DNA from 3 places in the Micromonospora sp. DT31 genome. Region 3 is predicted to be linked to each of the others. Evidence: predicted binding sites of a transcription regulator. Region 3 holds the regulator's gene; each other region holds the start of a gene.
The links. Region 3 encodes HrcA, which represses chaperone genes, less so after heat shock. Its sites were predicted from a motif close to GGTTNGCACNCTCNNNNNGAGNGTGCNAACC; they were not measured.
Positions count from the first base shown of each region.

Region 1: the regulator HrcA is predicted to act here: its motif matches at 2,509-2,539, upstream of groES (co-chaperone GroES).
Region 2: the regulator HrcA is predicted to act here: its motif matches at 2,085-2,115, upstream of groL (chaperonin GroEL).

Region 1 covers NZ_JBNCKZ010000004.1:165,238-171,236, reverse strand. The annotation lists gene ACLQ2X_RS09325 (molybdopterin-dependent oxidoreductase) at 1-228, opposite strand, end outside; gene groL (chaperonin GroEL) at 345-1,991, opposite strand; gene groES (co-chaperone GroES) at 2,062-2,376, opposite strand; gene ACLQ2X_RS09310 (THUMP-like domain-containing protein) at 2,631-3,854, shown strand; gene ACLQ2X_RS09305 (hypothetical protein) at 4,113-4,370, opposite strand; gene ACLQ2X_RS09300 (hypothetical protein) at 4,422-4,808, opposite strand; gene ACLQ2X_RS09295 (hypothetical protein) at 4,805-5,380, opposite strand; gene ACLQ2X_RS09290 (hypothetical protein) at 5,458-5,772, opposite strand; gene ACLQ2X_RS09285 (hypothetical protein) at 5,765-5,999, opposite strand, start outside.
Region 2 covers NZ_JBNCKZ010000007.1:78,464-84,462, forward strand. The annotation lists gene ACLQ2X_RS14180 (hypothetical protein) at 1-199, shown strand, start outside; gene groL (chaperonin GroEL) at 268-1,890, opposite strand; gene ACLQ2X_RS14190 (hypothetical protein) at 2,163-3,332, opposite strand; gene ACLQ2X_RS14195 (cold-shock protein) at 3,442-3,645, opposite strand; gene ACLQ2X_RS14200 (GNAT family N-acetyltransferase) at 3,869-4,381, shown strand; gene paaN (phenylacetic acid degradation protein PaaN) at 4,452-5,999, opposite strand, start outside.
Region 3 covers NZ_JBNCKZ010000008.1:55,577-61,575, reverse strand. The annotation lists gene ACLQ2X_RS15690 (SDR family NAD(P)-dependent oxidoreductase) at 1-511, shown strand, start outside; gene ACLQ2X_RS15685 (16S rRNA (uracil(1498)-N(3))-methyltransferase) at 633-1,367, opposite strand; gene dnaJ (molecular chaperone DnaJ) at 1,369-2,508, opposite strand; gene hrcA (heat-inducible transcriptional repressor HrcA) at 2,582-3,604, opposite strand; gene ACLQ2X_RS15670 (DUF4870 domain-containing protein) at 3,837-4,526, shown strand; gene hemW (radical SAM family heme chaperone HemW) at 4,566-5,789, opposite strand; gene ACLQ2X_RS15660 (enoyl-CoA hydratase-related protein) at 5,809-5,999, shown strand, end outside.

The DNA.
Region 1 (5,999 bases), on a different contig from region 3:
CAACAGCCCCGTCCCGATCAGCAGCGCGATCTTGTCGTACGTGCCGAAGACGTCGATGGCGAATTGCTTGAGCGGCTCCGGCACCAGGTCGACGACGAGGCCGCCGACCGCGATCAGCGGGGCGGACCGCGGACCGGTCAGCACCGCCACCGGCTCCGCCACACCGAGTGCCACCACGGCGGCGACCACACCGGACAATGCCGCGCGACGGCGGGAGAGGGTGTTCACCCATCCAGTGTTGTCGACCGCGGGCCTCGGCCGCCAACCTCGTCCGGCGCCGGGTACGCGTCAGGGCACACCGCCACGTCGGCGGTGTGCCCTGACGTCGGGCCGAACTCCTCGGGTCAGAAACCCGGGCCGTGCTGGTGGCCGTGCCCGTGCGAGTGGCCGTGCCCACCGGCGGCGGCCGGCTCCGGGTCGGCCGGCTTCTCCACGATCAGGCTCTCGGTGGTGAGCAGCAGGCCGGCGATCGAGGCGGCGTTGGTGACCGCGTTGCGGGTCACCTTCACCGGGTCGATGATGCCGGACTTGGCCAGGTCGACGTACTCGCCGGTGGCGGCGTCCAGGCCGTGGCCCCAGTCCTGGCCGACGACCTTCTGCACCACCACGTAACCGTCGTGGCCGGCGTTCTGGGCGATCCAGCGCAGCGGCTCGACGAGCGCCTTGCGCACGATCGAGACACCGACCTTCTCCTCACCGGTGAAGCCGAGGTCGTCGTCGAGAACCGGCAGGATCTGGGCCAGGGCGGCGCCGCCACCCGGGACCGTGCCCTCCTCGACCGCGGCCTTGGTCGCGGCGATGGCGTCCTCGATGCGGTGCTTGCGCTCCTTCATCTCGACCTCGGTGGCCGCGCCGACCTTGATCACGGCGATGCCGCCGGAGAGCTTCGCCAGCCGCTCGGCCAGCTTCTCCCGGTCCCAGTCCGAGTCGGACGCCTCGATCTCCTTGCGGATCTGGGCGACCCGGTCGGTGACCTCGGAGGCCTGTCCGCCACCGTCGACGACAGTGGTGTTCTCCTTGTCGACCACGACCCGGCGCGCGGTGCCGAGCACCTCCAGGCCGACCTGGTCGAGCTTGTAGCCCAGTTCCGGGGCGACCAGCTCGGCGCCGGTGAGGATCGCCATGTCCTGCAGCATCGCCTTGCGGCGGTCGCCGAAGCCGGACGCCTTCACCGCGCAGACCTTGATGGTCTTGCGGAGGGCGTTGACCACGAGCGTGGACAGGGCCTGACCCTCGACGTCCTCGGCGACGATGAGCAGCGGCTTGTTGTTCTGGAGAACCTTCTCCAGCAGCGGCAGCAGCTCCTCGATGGCCGAGATCTTCTGCGTGGTGATCAGGATGTACGGGTCCTCCAGGACCGCCTCCTGCCCCTCCGCGTCGGTGACGAAGTTCGGCGAGATGAAGCCCTTGTCGAACTGCAGACCCTCGGTCACCTCCAGCTCGGTGGTGAGCGCGGAGCCCTCCTCGACGGTGATGACACCGTCGCGGCCGACCTTCTCCATCGCCTCGGCGATCAGCTCGCCGATGGTGGCGTCCTGCGCGGAGATGGTCGCCACGTGCGCGATCGACTCCTTGCTGGAGACCTCGACGGCCTTGCCGAGCAGCGCCTCGGAGACCTTGGCGGCCGCCGCGTCGATGCCCCGCTTCAGGCCGGTCGGGTTGGTGCCGGCGGTCACGTTGCGCAGGCCCTCGCGGACCATGGCCTGGGCCAGCACGGTCGCGGTGGTGGTCCCGTCGCCGGCGACGTCGTTGGTCTTGGTCGCCACCTCCTTGACCAGCTGCGCGCCCAGGTTCTCGTAGGGGTTGGTGAGCTCGATCTCCTTGGCGATGGTCACGCCGTCGTTGGTGATCGTGGGCACACCGAACTTCTTGTCCAGGACGACGTTGCGCCCGCGCGGGCCGAGGGTGACCCGGACCGTGTCCGCGAGGGCGTTGACACCGTGCTCGAGCAGGTGCCGGGCGTCATCCGAGAAGCTCAGGATCTTCGCCATCAATATCCCTTCGAAGCGACGTTGCCCCGGCCCGGCGAGCCGGATCGGGGCAACGACACTGATCGGTTGCTTACTTCTCGATGACCGCGAGGACGTCGCGGGCGGAGAGCACCAGGTACTCCTCGCCGGCGTACTTGACCTCGGTGCCGCCGTACTTCGAGTAGAGAACGGTGTCGCCGACCTTCACGTCGACCGGCACGCGGTTGCCCTTGTCGTCGATCCGGCCGGGGCCCACAGCGAGGACGGTGCCCTCCTGCGGCTTCTCCTTGGCGGTGTCGGGGATCACGATGCCCGAGGCGGTGGTGGTCTCGGCCTCGTTCGCCTGCACCACGATGCGGTCCTCGAGCGGCTTGATCGCAACCTTGGTCGCGGTAGTCACGGGCATACCCTCCCGGGTACTTGGTGTCGTTACCGGTCAGCGTGCCGACCGGCGTCAATCTGCCACATGCCACCGGGCGGGACCGTCGTCGCGGGTGCCGGTCCGCCTGGCGCTCAACTCCCGGGCACGAGGCCCGGTCGTTGGCACCCTCAGGGTGAGAGTGCTAATCGCAGGTTATTCCTCAGCTAGCACTCCGTCAAGGAGAGTGCCAACGCCGTGCCCTTCGTGTCGCCCCGGAACCGGGTCGGGAGAATGGTCCGGTGGACCTCGACCAGCTCGCCGCGCTGCGTACCCCCGAGGGGTCGGCCGCGCTCGCCGCGGCCGACCGGGTGGCCGGCGGCGACCCGCTGACCGCGGCCGCCGCGCTGCGTTCGGCAGGCATTCCGGGCGGACTCGCCGCCGCCGCACTCACCCAGGCGGAACTGCGTCGCCGGGCGGTCGGCAAGTTCGGGGCGGAGGCCGCCGGGATGTTCCTCACCCGGGCCGGCCTGGAACAGGCCACCAGGCGGGCGGTGGCGGACCGGCGGGCGGCGCGCCTGCGGGCCGCCGGCGTGCGCACCCTGGCCGACCTGGGCTGTGGGCTGGGCGCGGACGCGCTGGCCGCGGCCCGCGCGGGCATCCGGGTGCACGCGGTGGAGGCCGACCCGCTGACCGCGGCGATGGCCGCCGCCAACGCCGAAGCGGCCGGGCTCGCCGGGTCGGTCACGGTGGAGTGCGGCGACGCCACCGCGTTCGACGTGCGCGGCGTCGACGCCGCCTTCTGCGACCCGGCGCGGCGGCGGGCCGGCACCGGGCGGCGGGTGTTCGACCCGAACGCCTACTCGCCGCCGTGGGACTTCGTCACCGGACTGGCCGACCGGGTGCCGCGCACGGTGGTCAAGGTCGCGCCCGGCCTGGACCACGCGCTGATCCCGGCCGGCGCCGAGGCGGAGTGGGTGAGCGTCGACGGCGACCTGGTGGAGGCCGCGCTGTGGTGCGGCGACCTGGCCGGCGTCCCCCGCCGCGCCACCCTGCTGCGTGAGAAGGAAGGGCCCCTTGTTAACGCCTCCGGTAGTAAAAGGGTCCCCTCCTATCACCTGACCGGCACCGGAGCGGCCGAGGCGGAGGTGGGGCCGGTGCGGCGGTTCCTCTACGACCCGGACCCGGCGGTGGTACGCGCGCACCTGGTCGCCGAGCTGGCCGCCGACCTCGACGCCACGCTGGCGGACCCGTCGATCGCCTACCTGTACGCCGACGAGGCCCGCCCCACCCCGTTCGCCCGCTGCCTGGAGATCACCGACGTGCTGCCGTTCTCGCTGAAGCGGCTGCGCGCGCTGCTGCGGGAGCGCCGGGTCGGACGGTTGGAGATCCGCAAGCGCGGGTCGGCGCTGGAGCCGGAGAAGCTGCGCCGCGATCTGCGGCTGGCCGGCGACGCGCCGGCCAGTCTGGTGCTGACCCGGGTGGCCGGCGCGCCGACGGTGCTGGTCTGCCGGCCAGGCGGGTAGGCGCCGACCCGGCCGGGCTGCCGTCCGACGAGGTGGTGCGGCCGAGGTCGACGGCGCGCTGACCGTGGCGGTCGTGCCGGTCACCGGCGAACTGGACCTCAAGGCCTTCGCCGCGGTCGCTCCGCTGTCCACCCGGTGACGGACGCGCGGGCCGCCCCGCTGTCCGCCCGTCTGGCGGGACGGGGAACACGAGAACGGGAAACGCGCGGAGGACCGGCCGCCGGCACGACCGGCCCGTCCCCCGCGCCGACTAACGGATCAGGCCGCGCCGCGGACCCGGCCGACGTTGATCGTGCCGTTGTCGTCGTAGACCTCGGCGATCCGCTTGGAGACGCTACGCCGCCCCTGGGTGAACATCGGGACGTCGTTGTGCACACGGACGTGCACGGCGCCGTGGTGTTCCGCGAAGACGTCGACGGGTGCGCCGTTCACGACCTCCGCACAGATGCGCACGGTGCGCGTACCGTCGTCCTCGACGTCGATGACCACGACGCCGCGGTCGGTTGGCAAAGGCATTCTGGGACTCCTCCCGATTAGCAGAACCTGTTGTTCACGTGTGTTTGGACGTCAATCTCCGGAGCGTCCGCCGGGCCGGGACGGACACCTGTCGCCGCCGAACATGACCCGGGTCCACTCACCGACGTGGCAGAAGATGTCGCAACTGGTGGTGACGCCGAGCTTCGCGGGCACCCTCGACGCGGCGACGTGCCTGGACACCCCGCCCATCGAGTAGACGCTGTCGAGATCCCGCCAGAGCGAGATGCTCCACACCGTCCGCTCCCGCCACCGCACGAGCAGCCTGATGCCGAGGAAGCCCTCGGCATGGCGACGGACGTCCCGCTTCACCCGCAGATGCAGCAGCAGAACGATCAGCACGCGCACCAGATCACCGCAGTGGAACCTGGTGATCACCACCTGCCCCTGGGTCGTGTCGGGTTCCAGGGTGGGGGTCACGGGGAAACGACGGTCACGGCGAGGGCTGCCGCCAGCAGCAGCATCGCCGCTCCGGAGACCCGTCGAACCCGACTCACCCATAGCCGGTCACTCCTTTCCTCGATCTCGGCGGCCTTCCTGGTCAGGCTCCAGATAGTGACCAGGAGGGTCACGGTGAGGGCCGTGACAACCAGCACCAACGGCGCGGATCCGGGTGCGACAAGCACGACGCCTGCCGTGGCCAACCAGATCAGCGACGTGGTCTTCTGCGTGGTGAAGAGCAGACCCAGATCGATTCCCCAGACCACCCCGAGCGTGCCGGCCGGCAGGGTCCGGACCAGTCGCTGCGGCACCTGTCGCCAGATGTGCGGCGTCCGGTCGAGCAGATCCAGAACGCCGAACAGCACCGCGAGTGCGACGAGGGCCACCACCCGCCATGTCTCGGGGACCAGTTCCCCGACCGCCGATCCGATCAGGTAGACCGGCACGGCGAGAACCATTCCGGCGACGAGTCCGCCGACCGCGAGGCCCGCCAGGAATCGAAGTCCTTCAGATACGTTCCGCCTCAACATAGGGCTGGCGACCCCAGCCATGGAGAGGCCTCAAGGACTGAGAATCTGCAGCACCGCTCCCGCGATGCCGACGACGAGCCAGACGACCATCGGCGGGCTCAGTTGTACTGGCAGTGGATGCCAGATCCGGTGATTTTGCCCGAGCTGTTCTTCTTCTCGCAGCAGTTGCAGTGCAGGTAGCCGTTGACCGAGCAGTACCAGATGTACTTGTAGGTGGCCGACTTGCACGTCGAGTACGAGATGTTCGGTGGGACGTAGACGAGGCTGCAGCACTGGTAGTTAGCCGCCATCGCCGGCGTCGAGCGGGCGAAGACCGCCCCCGACGCCACCAGGCCGGCGACGCCGATCTTTGCGAGGAAGCCTCGCCGGCTACCCCCGCGACGGCCTGTCGCCGTCATTTTCTCCTCATTCATTCCCAACAGCCTCCTTGACCGGGAAGACGGCGGCGCTGAGCGCCGCCAGATCGGTGAACAACAATGCCGAAACCAGGCGCCCGTGCCGGAAGACCAGCGCCGACGGGCTGGTCATCACGCCCAGTTCTTCCGCCACCCATTCGCCCCCCACGTCGATGTGGTGCGGGAGTCCCGCCAGTTCGTGTCGGGTCATGAAGTCCTCGCCGCGCTCCTGGTCGATCGTCGAG
Region 2 (5,999 bases), on a different contig from region 3:
GGGCCGGCGCCCCGCCGACGACCGGCCCGGTGCGCTCCCGTTCGACCGGCTCGACGTCGGCGACGCCGAACAGCTCGCCGAGCTGACCGGAACCGACCCGGCCCAGGTCGAGGAGCAACCGGTGGACGAGCCGAGACGGCTGCCACCGCCGTACGACCGGGCGCACAAGCGGCGCAACCAACGCCCGCTGCCCACCTGAGGCGCACACGGAAGGGGGCGGACCGCTGACGCGGCCCGCCCCCTTCCGGCGTACGTGTGGAGCTGGACTCAGAAGTCCATCTCCCCGCCACCCGGGCCAGCCGGGGCGGCCGGGTTCTTCTCCGGCTTCTCCGCCACGACGGCCTCGGTGGTGAGGAACAGCGCGGCGATCGAGGCGGCGTTCTGCAGCGCGGAACGGGTCACCTTGGCCGGGTCGATGATGCCGGCGGCCAGCAGGTCCACGTACTCGCCGGTCGCGGCGTTGAGGCCGTGACCCGGGTCGAGGTTGCGCACCCGCTCGACGACGACGCCACCCTCCATGCCGGCGTTGACGGCGATCTGCCGCAGCGGGGCGTCCAGCGCGACCTTGACGATCTGCGCGCCGGTCGCCTCGTCGCCGGCCAGGTCCAGCTTGTCGAAGGCGGTCTTGCCGGCCTGCACCAGCGCGACGCCACCACCCGGGACGATGCCCTCCTCGACGGCGGCCTTCGCGTTGCGGACGGCGTCCTCGATGCGGTGCTTGCGCTCCTTCAGCTCGACCTCGGTGGCCGCGCCGACCTTGATCACCGCAACACCGCCGGCCAGCTTGGCCAGACGCTCCTGCAGCTTCTCCCGGTCGTAGTCGGAGTCGCTCTTGTCGATCTCGGCCCGGATCTGGTTGACCCGGCCCTGGATCTGGTCGGCGTCGCCGGCGCCGTCGACGATCGTGGTCTCGTCCTTGGTCACCACGACCTTGCGGGCGCGGCCCAGCATCTCGAGGCCGGTGGCGTCCAGCTTGAGGCCGACCTCCTCGCTGATGACCTGGCCACCGGTGAGGATGGCGATGTCGGTCAGCATGGCCTTGCGGCGGTCACCGAAGCCCGGCGCCTTGACGGCGACCGACTTGAAGGTGCCGCGGACCTTGTTGACCACCAGGGTGGCCAGGGCCTCGCCCTCCAGGTCCTCGGCGATGATCAGCAGCGACTTGCCCGACTGCATGACCTTCTCCAGGATCGGGAGCAGGTCCTTCACCGACGAGATCTTGCTGTTGACGATCAGGATGTACGGGTCGTCGAAGACGGCCTCCATACGCTCCGGGTCGGTCATGAAGTAGGCGGAGATGTAGCCCTTGTCGAAGCGCATGCCCTCGGTGAGCTCGAGCTCCAGGCCGAAGGTGTTGCTCTCCTCGACGGTGATGACGCCTTCCTTGCCCACCTTGTCCATCGCCTCGGCGATGATCTCACCGACGCTGGGGTCGGCGGCGGAGATGGAGGCGGTGGAGGCGATCTGCTCCTTGGTCTCCACGTCCTTGGCGAGCTTGAGCAGCTCCTCCGAGACGCTGGCGACGGCGGCCTCGATGCCCCGCTTCAGGGCCATCGGGTTGGCGCCGGCAGCCACGTTGCGCAGACCCTCACGGACCAGGGCCTGGGCCAGGACGGTCGCCGTCGTCGTGCCGTCACCGGCGACGTCGTCGGTCTTCTTCGCGACCTCCTTGACCAGCTCGGCGCCGATCTTCTCGTACGGGTCCTCGAGCTCGATCTCCTTGGCGATGCTCACACCATCGTTGGTGATGGTGGGGGCACCCCACTTCTTCTCGAGCACGACGTTGCGGCCCTTGGGGCCGAGGGTCACCTTCACGGCGTCGGCGAGCTGGTTCATGCCCCGCTCGAGGCCGCGGCGCGCCTCTTCGTCGAACGCGATCATCTTGGCCATACGGCGTTGTCCTCCTGGACACTCACGGGCCATCCGGATGCCCGGATGGGCCGTCTGGTGTACGCACCTTGGGGACGTCGCCACCTGGCGACGACGACGTCCTCCTCGGTCGGGCCGGACAGCCCGCGACGACCGGCCCGTACCGCCCCGGCGCCTTTGCGACGCCGGTGCGACCGTGGCCCTACCGCCCCGACCATTGGCACTCACCGTACGCGAGTGCCAATGACTTGTTTAGCACTCTCCCTGCCCGAGTGCAAGCGCGACGGCCACGGTCAGCCGAGTTCCGCCGCCAGCCGACCCGCGGTCACCGGCCCTTCTTGCGCCCGCTGCTCGGCGTACGTGACGACCAGCCCGACCTGCTGCGCCAGGGAGGCCGGCGCGGTCAGCGACGCGGCCACGAGCGCCAGCACCAGCGCGCCGATCGCGGTGCCCGCGGTCGCCATCGGGTCGGCACCGAAGGCCGCCGTGCTCACCGCGCTCACCACCACCTCCAGCAGGGACGCGACGATCACCGCCGCCACCACCAGCGCCACCCGACCCAGCACCATGCCGAAGCGCCTGTGGAACATCCGCCAGGACCGCCCGATCGGGTCCTGCCGCTCGAACAGGTAGACCGGACCGAACAGCGCCAGCGCGGCCGCGGCGTAGACGCCCGGCAGCACGCAGAGACAGAACCCCAGGGTGACCAGCAGCGAGACCACGAGGGTCCAGCCCCAGAGGCCCAGGGCACGGCGCACCCCGTACCGGAAGGCCGCCCCCAGCCCGGTCGGCTCGCCCGCCGCCTGGCGGGTGACCACCCACGTCCCGGCGGCCCAGCCGATCGCCTGCAACGGCCCGAAGATGAGTGTGGCCGCCAGGATGACGCCGTAGAGGGCGAACAGGTTCTGCCAGTAGCCGTCCGGCAGCACCGGCGCCCCGTCCGGCCCGGTCGACAGATCCCCGGTGGGGGTGAGGAACAGTGAGATGACGGAGATCACCGCCGCCGGGATGGCCTGGGTCAGCAGCATGATCGGCAGAAGCTGCCGCCAGCCCCGGCGAACCGCACCCCAGCAGCGGGCGAACCAGGGACCGATGCCCGCGTGCGGCGGGTTGACGAGCGGATCCTGGGGGTCGAGACCGGGGAACCAGCCGGGGTAGGCGGGGACCGGCACGGCCGGGTACGTCGCACCCGGCATCGGATGACCCGAGTACGCCCCGGACCAACCGCCCGGCGGGGTGCCGCCCGGGGCGGACCAACCCGGCGGGGTGCCGCCGGAGCCGTCCACGCCGGGAGCGGTCCAGCCGGCCGGCGGAGGCGACGTCGGGCCGCGCCCACCCGGCGTGGACGGCCCCGGCTGCCCCGACGCTCCGGCCTGCCCCGACGCGGGCCAACCGGCCGGCGGCGGGCTCGGATCGCCGCCCGGCGGCGGTTCGCTGGATCCCGGCGCGGGCAGATCGGACATGGGCCCTCCTCAGCGGCAACAGCTGGAACGGCCCATGATCTTCCATGGCGTGCGCGCGCGCCGCAGCCCCACCCCCGGGCGACCCGTCACGGGCGACCGCCCGCCGGAATCAGGCGATGACCCGGACCCGCTCGGCCTGCGGCCCCTTCTGGCCCTGCGCGATCTCGAACTCGACCCGCTGGCCGTCGTCCAACGCCTTGTAGCCGTCCATCTCGATCGCGGAGAAGTGAACGAACACGTCCTGCCCGCCGTCGACGGCGATGAAGCCGTAGCCCTTCTCGGCGTTGAACCACTTCACGCTGCCCTGTGCCACGGTGCACTTCCTCACTCTGCGCGGCGTTCCAAGACCCGGAAGCCGGCGGACCGGCACCGGCGGCACACCGGTTCGGCAATCGATGACGGCCGCTGAAATCGGTGACCGAAATCGCACGCTACACGAGGCGTGACGACGGCGCCACGACCACAAATCGGGCATATTCTGGCCGACAATCGGCCCGGTCGCGCACCCCTCCCAACCGGTCGGGTATGCATGCGGCATGACCAGCACGCCCACGACCATCGTTCGCCGCCTCCGACCGGAGGACGCGGCCCGGATGCGCGCTCTGCGGCTGGAGATGCTGGCCGACACCCCGCTGGCCTTCCTGGAGACCGTCGCCGAGGCCGCGGCCCGCCCGCACGCGGACTTCGCCGCCCGGATCGCGATGGTCTCCCAGGGCAACCACACCGCCCAGTTCGTCGCCGACCCGGGCGGACGCCTGGTCGGCCACGCCGGTGGCACCGTCGCCCCGGACGAGCCGGGCCTGACACTCGTCTACGCCGTCTACGTGACGCCGTCCCGGCGCGGCACAGGGCTGCTCGCCGCGCTCGTCGACAAGGTGGCGGCCTGGTCGCGGGCCTGCCGCCGACCCGAGCTGATGATGGAGGTGGTGGTCGGCAACCACCGCGCCTACCGGGCCTACCAGAAGCTGGGCTTCGTGGACACCGGGGTACGCGTCCCGCACCCCCGCATCCCCGGGCTGCACGAACTCCAGATGCGCCGCCCCGCGTGAGCCGGCGCGTTGGCAAGCGTTAACAAGGGGCCCCTCCTCTACCGCAGGCGTTAAGAAGGGGCCCCTCCTTTCAGGCGTGGCGGCGGCTCTGCACGATGCGGAAGCGGTTGGCCACGTACGCGCCGTCGGTGAGCGCGGCGTTCGCCGCCGCGTTCGCGCCGGAGCCGTGGAAGTCGGAGAACGCCGCCGACTGGTTGACGAACACCCCGCCGGTCAGGTTGCACGACAGGTGCACCCCGGCGTCCACCGCCGCCGCCTCGGCCGCGTCCAGCACCGCCTCGTCCGTGGAGTAGACGGCCGCGGTCAACGCGCCCTTCTCCCCCACCGTCTCGCGCAGGATGCGCAGGCTGTGCCCGGTGGAGTCGGTCGCGATGGCGAACGAGATCGGCCCGAACCACTCCCGTGCGTAGGTCGCGGTGTCGGCCGCGTCCAGCTTCACCACGGTCGGGGTACGCACCACCGCGCCGGGGAACGACGGGTGCTCGACGGTGCGCGACTCCAGCACCGGCTCGCCGACCTTGGTCACCTCGTCCAGCCGCTCCAGCACGCCGTCGTTGACGATCGCACCGGTCAGTTCGACCCCGCGGGCCGGGTCGGCGGTCAGCTTGGCGACCGCACCGGCGATCCCGGCGGCCACCTCGTCGAAGCTCTTGTGCCCCTGGTCGGTCTCGATGCCGTCCCGGGGGATCAGCAGGTTCTGCGAGGTGGTGCACATCTGGCCGCTGTAGAGCGTCAGCGTGAAGCCCAGGTTGCGGCAGAGCCCGGCGAAGTCGTCGGTGGAGTCGATCACCACCGTGTTCAGGCCGGCCTTCTCGGTGTAGACGGCGGCCTGCCGGGCGTTCGCCTCCAGCCAGTCGCCGTACTCGGTGGAGCCGGTGAAGTCGACGATCTTCACCGCCGGGTGCAGGGCCAGCGTCGTGGCCAGCTTCTCGCCGGGCGTCTCGGCGGCGAGCTGCACCAGGTTCGGGTCGAACCCGGCCTCGGCGAGCACCTGACGGGCGTACTTCACGGTGATCGCCAGCGGCAGCACCGCGCGCGGGTGCGGCTTCACCACCACCGGGTTGCCGGTGGCCAGCGAGGCGAACAGCCCTGGGTACGAGTTCCAGGTCGGGAACGTGTTGCAGCCGATGACCAGTGCCACGCCGCGGGGCACCACGTGGAACGTCTTGGTCATCCGCAGCGGGTCGCCCTTGCCGGCGGCCTTCTCCCAGCCGGCGGTGCCCGGGTGGCGGGTCATCTCCGCGTACGCGTAGGCGACCGCCTCCAGCGCCCGGTCCAGGGCGTGCGCGCCACCGGCCTGGAACGCCATCACGAACGCCTGGCCGCTGGTGAACTGCACCGCGTTGGCCAGCTCGAACACGTTGCGGTGCAGCCGGTCGAGGATCTCCAGGCAGACGCCCGCCCGGGCGTGCGGGCCGGCGTCGCGCCAGGCGGGCAGCGCGGCGGTGGCGGCGGACACCAGCTGGTCGGCGGTGGCGTGCGGGTAGCGCACGTCGAGCGCCACCCCGAACGGGCTGGTCTCGGTGGCGACTGTGGTGCCGTCACCGGCCTGGTCGAGCGGGAAGTCGCGACCCAGGTATGCCTCGAAGGCGGTCTTGCCGTCGGCGGCGGCGGTCTC
Region 3 (5,999 bases):
CAACAACGCGGGCGTGTTCGGGCCGGCGGATCCGCCGCACCCGGTCTTCGACAGCAGCTACGAGCAGTGGCGGGCCCAGTGGCGGGCGGTGCTGGACACCAACCTGGTCGGTGCCGCGAACGCCGCCTGGTGCGCCGCGCAGCACATGCGGCAGCGTGGGGGTCGCATCGTCAACGTCTCCTCCCGGGGCGCGTTCCGCGGCGAGCCGGGCAATCCGGCGTACGGGGCCAGCAAGGCCGGCATGAACGCGATGGCGCAGTCGCTGGCGGTGGCCCTGGCGCCGTACCGGATCGGGGTGGCGTGCGTGGCGCCCGGGTTCGTGGAGACCGACATGACGAACGAGCACCTGAAGAGCGAGCGGGGCGAGGCGGTACGCGCCCAGTCGCCGTTCCACCGGGTGGCCCGGCCGGAGGAGATCGCGGCGGCGGTGCACTGGCTGGCCAGTCCCGAGGCCGAGTGGGCCTCCGGCACGATCGTCGACCTCAACGGCGCCTCCTATCTGCGCACCTGACCCCGGCCTACCCCCCACCTCGTCGATCGTGCAGGTTCCGGCCCGGCAAATCGCGCAAAGGGGACGGTGAAGGGGCGCCAACTGCAAGATCGGCGGGGAGCGCGGGGTGGGGTGGGGCGGGTTACCAATGGGTCAGGCGGGTGGCCAGGACGGTCAGGGCGGCCACGCCCGCGGTGGAGGTGCGCAGCACCGAGGGGCCGAGGCGGACCGTCCGGGCGCCGGCCTCGGCGAAGGCGGCCAGCTCGGCGTCGGCGATGCCGCCCTCCGGGCCGACCACCAGGACGATCTCGCCGACCGACGGCAGCTCGACAGTGGTCAGCCGTTCCCGCGCGCCCTCGTGCAGCACGAACGCGCCGGCCGCGCCGGAGATCCGCCGGGCCACGTCGACCGTGGACTCGGCCGGGGCGCCGGCCACCACCGGCAGCCACGGCCGGCGGGCCTGCTTGGCGGCCTCCCGGGCCGTCGCCACCCACTTCTGGCGGGCCCGTACGCCCCGGTCGCCGCGCCACTGCACCACCGAGCGGGACGCCGCCCACGGCACGATCTCGTCCACGCCGACCTCGGTCATCGCCTGCACGGCCAGTTCACCCCGGTCGCCCTTGGCGATGCCCTGCACCACGACCAGGCGGGGCACCGGCGCGTCGGCGTACCCCCGGGCGGTGACCCGCAGGTCGAGCGTGCCGCGGCCGACGGCGGTGACCGTCGCGGTGGCGGTGCCGCCCCGACCGTCGGCGAGCAGCAGCTCCTCGCCGACGCGCAGCCGCTGCACGGTGGCCGCGTGGTGGCCCTCCGGGCCGTCAAGCGTCAGCGTGTCGCCGGTGGGCAGCGCGTCGACCAGGAACAGCGGCGCCGACACCTCAGGCGTGCCCGTTGAAGGCGTCCCGCATCCGGGAGAAGAAGCCGCCCTGCTTGGTCAGCTCGGCGACCTCCTCGCCACGGGTCTTGGCGAAGTCGCGCAGCATCCGCTCCTGATCGGCGTCGAGCTTGGTCGGGGTACGCACGTCCAGGTGGACGTAGAGGTCCCCGCGCCCGGTGCCGCGCAGGTGCGGTACCCCCCGGGCGCGCAGCCGCAGCGTGCTGCCGGGCTGGGTGCCGGCCTTCACGTCGACGGTCTCCTCGCTGTCCAGCGTCTTGATGGTCAGCCGGGTGCCGAGCGCGGCGGCGGTCATCGGCACGGTGACCCGGCAGTGCAGGTCGTCGCCCTTGCGGGAGTAGACGTCGTGCGGCCGCTCGTGGATCTCGACGTAGAGGTCGCCGGCGGTGCCGCCGCCCGGGCCCACCTCGCCCTGCTGGGCCAGGCGGATCCGCATGCCGTCCTCGACCCCGGCCGGGATCTTGACGGTGAGCGAGCGCCGGGTGCGCACCCGGCCGTCACCGGCGCAGGTCGGGCAGGGGTGCGGAATGGTGGTGCCGTAGCCCTGGCAGACCGTGCAGGGTCGGGCGGAGACCACCTGGCCGAGGAAGGTGCGCTGCACCGACTGGACCTCGCCCCGCCCGCCGCACGCCTCGCAGGTGGCCAGGTGGGTACCGGCGGCGGTGCCGGCGCCGGAGCAGGTGGTGCAGAGCACGGCCGTGTCGACGGTGATCGGGGCTTCGACGCCGAACGCGGTCTCGTGGAGGTCGAGTTCCAGGCGCAGGATCGCGTCGGCGCCGGCCCGGGTGCGGGGCCGGGGACCCCGGCTGCCGCCCGCCGCGCCGCCGAAGAACGCGTCCATGATGTCCTGGAAGCCGACGAACGGGCCGGCGCCACCCGGACCGCCGGGGCCGCCCCCGCCGCCCGGGGCCAACGGATCCCCGCCCAGGTCGACGATCTGCCGTTTCCGGTCGTCCGAGAGGACCTCGTACGCGGCGTTGATGTCCTTGAACTTCTCCTGGGCCTCCGGGTCCGGATTGACGTCCGGGTGGAACTGCCGCGCCAGCTTGCGGTAGGCGCGCTTGATCTCGTCGTCGGAGGCGTCCCGGCTCACGCCGAGAATGCCGTAGTAGTCCCTGGCCACTGCGTTCGGTGTCCTCATGTTCGTCTCGCGTCGCTCCGGTCGTCGGCCGCAGCCGGCCGGCGGCCCTGACTGGTCAGTTCTGGGCCAGCAGTTCGCCCACGTAGCGTGCCACGGCCCGGACCGTGGCGATGTTGCCGGGGTAGTCCATCCGGGTGGGCCCGAGCACGCCGAGCCCGCCGACGATCGTGCTGCCCGGGCCGTAGCCGGTGCTGACCACCGAGGCGGCCCGCAGGTTGTCGAACTCGTTCTCGTCGCCGATGAGCACCCGGGTGGTGCTTGGTTCGGTCTCCCCGATCAGCTTGAGCAGCACGACCTCCTCCTCAAGGGCCTCCAGGATGGGTCGCAGCGAACCCTGGAAGTCGAGCAGGCCACCCCGGGTGAGGTTGGCCTGCCCGGCCAGCGCGAGGCGTTCCTCGTGCCGTTCCACCAGGGTCTCCAGCAGCACGGTGGACAGCGTGGTCATGGCCGGGCGCAGTCGTGCCGACGACTCTTCGACAAGTGCCTGCACCAGCGGCGGGGTCTCGGCGAGCTGGCTGCCCACCAGCTTCTCGTTGGCCAGTCGGCGCAGGTCGGTCACGTCCTCGGCGGAGATCGGGGCGGGCAGCTCGACGAGCCGCTGCTCGACCCGGCCGGTGTCGGCGATCATGACGACCATCAGCCGGGTGGTGGAGATCGGCACCAGTTCCAGGTGGCGCACCTTGGATCGGGCCAGGCTCGGATATTGCACCACGGCCACCTGGCGGGTGAGCTGGGCCAGCAGCCGGACGGTGCGGTGCACCACGTCGTCGAGGTCGACCGCGCCGACCAGGAAACGCTCGATCGCCCGGCGTTCGGCCGGGCTGAGCGGTTTGACCCGGGACAGCCGGTCGACGAAGAGCCGGTAGCCCCGGTCGGTGGGCACCCGGCCGGCGCTGGTGTGCGGCTGCCGGATGTAGCCCTCCTCCTCCAGCACCGCCATGTCGTTGCGCACGGTCGCCGGTGAGACACCGAGCTGGTGCCGCTCGACGAGGGCCTTGCTCCCCACCGGCTCCTGGGTGGCGACGTAGTCCTCGACGATCGCGCGCAGCACGGCGAGCTTGCGGTCGTCGAGACCCATCTCCCCCACCTCCCTGACGCACCTGGACGGCCCGCGCGTGACGTCTGCCGGGTGCCTGGCACTCGACTGTAACGAGTGCCAGTCTACGTCGGCACCCCCTCCAGCGCGATGATCGCCTGAGGGGCCCTCGGGCGGTACGCCGCACGACCGGCCACCACCTGGCCGGACAACTGCTCTTCCTCAGTCTGTGTCGCTCTGGTGCGGGTTGCCCGGTGGACCTACCGTGGCGTCCATGACTGAACCTCCTCGTCCGCCCGGAGCGGGGGACCCGGGCCCTGCGCCCGACCCGACCTCACCGGCGGCGCCGTACGGCTCGTCACCCGTCGACGAGACACCCACCGCACCACTGTCCGGTGCAGCGGACGCGGGCGGCTATCCCCCGCCCGGCGCCTATCCGCCCCCGGGCGGACAGCCTCCCGCGGGCGACTACCCGCCGCCGGGCGGCTATCCCCCGCCGGGCGGCTACCCCCCGCCGGGCGGCTACCCTCCGCCGGGTGGCTACCCTCCGCCGGGCGGTTACCCTCCGCCGGGTTACGGCGCCGGCTACCCCGGCGCGGGACCGGCCGGTTACGCCAACAACGACGAGAAGACCTGGGCCCTGATCGCGCACTTCGGCGGGGCCGCCGGCATCGTCATCGGTGGCGGCCTGCTCGGCTGGGTCGCACCGCTGATCGCGATGATGACCCGCGGGCAACAGTCACCGACGGTGCGCGCGCACGCCGTCGCCGCGCTGAACTTCCAGATCACCTGGGTCATCGCCGGCGCGATCGGCTGGGTGGCCACGCTTGTCACCTGCGGGATCCTGTTCTTCATCCCGATGCTGATCTGGCTCGTGCCGCTGATCTTCGGCATCGTCGGCGGGGTGAAGGCCAACGAGGGTGTGCTCTACCGCTACCCGATGAGCCTGAACCTGGTGAAGTGACGCGGCCGGTCGGCCGATCCGTCGGCCGACCGTCGCCGGTCACGGCAACAGGTCACGCACGACCGCGTCGGCCAGCAGCCGGCCACGCAACGTGAGCGCCACCCGACCGGACGCGTACGCGTCCGCATCGAGCAGCCCACCGGCGAGGGCCCGGCCCGCACCCGCCCGGCCCGCCTCGTCGAGCGCGTCCACAGGCAGCCCGGAAGCGAGCCGCACGCGCAGCATCACGTCCTCCATGTGCTGTTCGCCGGGCGTGAGCTGCTCCCTGGCCAGCGCGGGCGACCCGCCGTCGGCCAGCCGGGCCGCGTACGCGCTCGGGTGCTTGACGTTCCACCAGCGCACGCCGCCGACGTGGCTGTGCGCCCCCGGCCCCAGGCCCCACCAGTCGGCGCCGGTCCAGTACAGCAGGTTGTGCCGGCACCGGGCGGCCGTCGAGCGGGCCCAGTTAGACACCTCGTACCAGGAGAAGCCGGCCGCGCGCAGCGCCGCCTCCGCGGCCAGGTAACGGTCCGCCGCCACGTCGTCGGAGGGGTACGGCAGCTCGCCCCGACGCATCCGCGCGGCCAGCCGGGTGCCGTCCTCCACGATCAGGGCGTACGCGCTGACATGGTCCACCCCGGCCTCGACCACCTGCGCCAGCGAGGCGGCGAAGTCCTCGGCCGTCTCGCCCGGGGTGCCGTAGATCAGGTCCAGGTTCACGTGCGCGAAGCCGGCCTCACGCGCCTCCCGGGCGGCGGCGACGGCCCGGCCGGCGCTGTGCCGCCGGTCGAGCACGGCGAGCACCCCCGGGGCGGCCGACTGCATGCCCAGCGAGATCCGGGTGTAACCGGCCGCGCGCAGGATCCGCAGCGACTCGGGCGTCACCGACTCGGGGTTGGCCTCGGTGGTCACCTCGACGTCGGCGGCCAGCCCCCAGGTGCGGTCGATGCCGTCGAGGATCCGGGCCAGGTCGTCCGCGGGCAGCAGCGTGGGTGTGCCGCCGCCGACGAAGACGGTGTCCACCCGTGGCGGCGGGGCGTCCCCGAGCACCCGGGCGGCGAGCGCCAGCTCGGCCAGCACGGAGTCGGCGTACGTCTCCCGGCTCGCCCCACCGCCCAGCTCGGCGGCGGTGTACGTGTTGAAGTCGCAGTAACCGCACCGGCTGGCGCAGAACGGGACGTGCACGTACACGCCGAAACCGCGCGCGCCGACGGCACGGCGGGCGGCGGTGGGCAGCGATCCGTCGCGGGGAACGGGTTCGCCTTCTGGAAGGACGCCGGGCATGGCCACTAGTGTGCCCGGCATGACCTCTCCGGACGCTCTCGTGCGGGTCGCCACGGCTCGTGGGGTGACCACGCTCACCCTGGACAGCCCGCACAACCGCAACGCGCTCTCCACCCCCCTGATGACCGAGCTGCTGGCCGGGCTGGCCGCCGCGGTCGCCGACGACGCGGTCCGCGCGATCGTGCTCGACCACGCCGGCCCGGTCTTCTG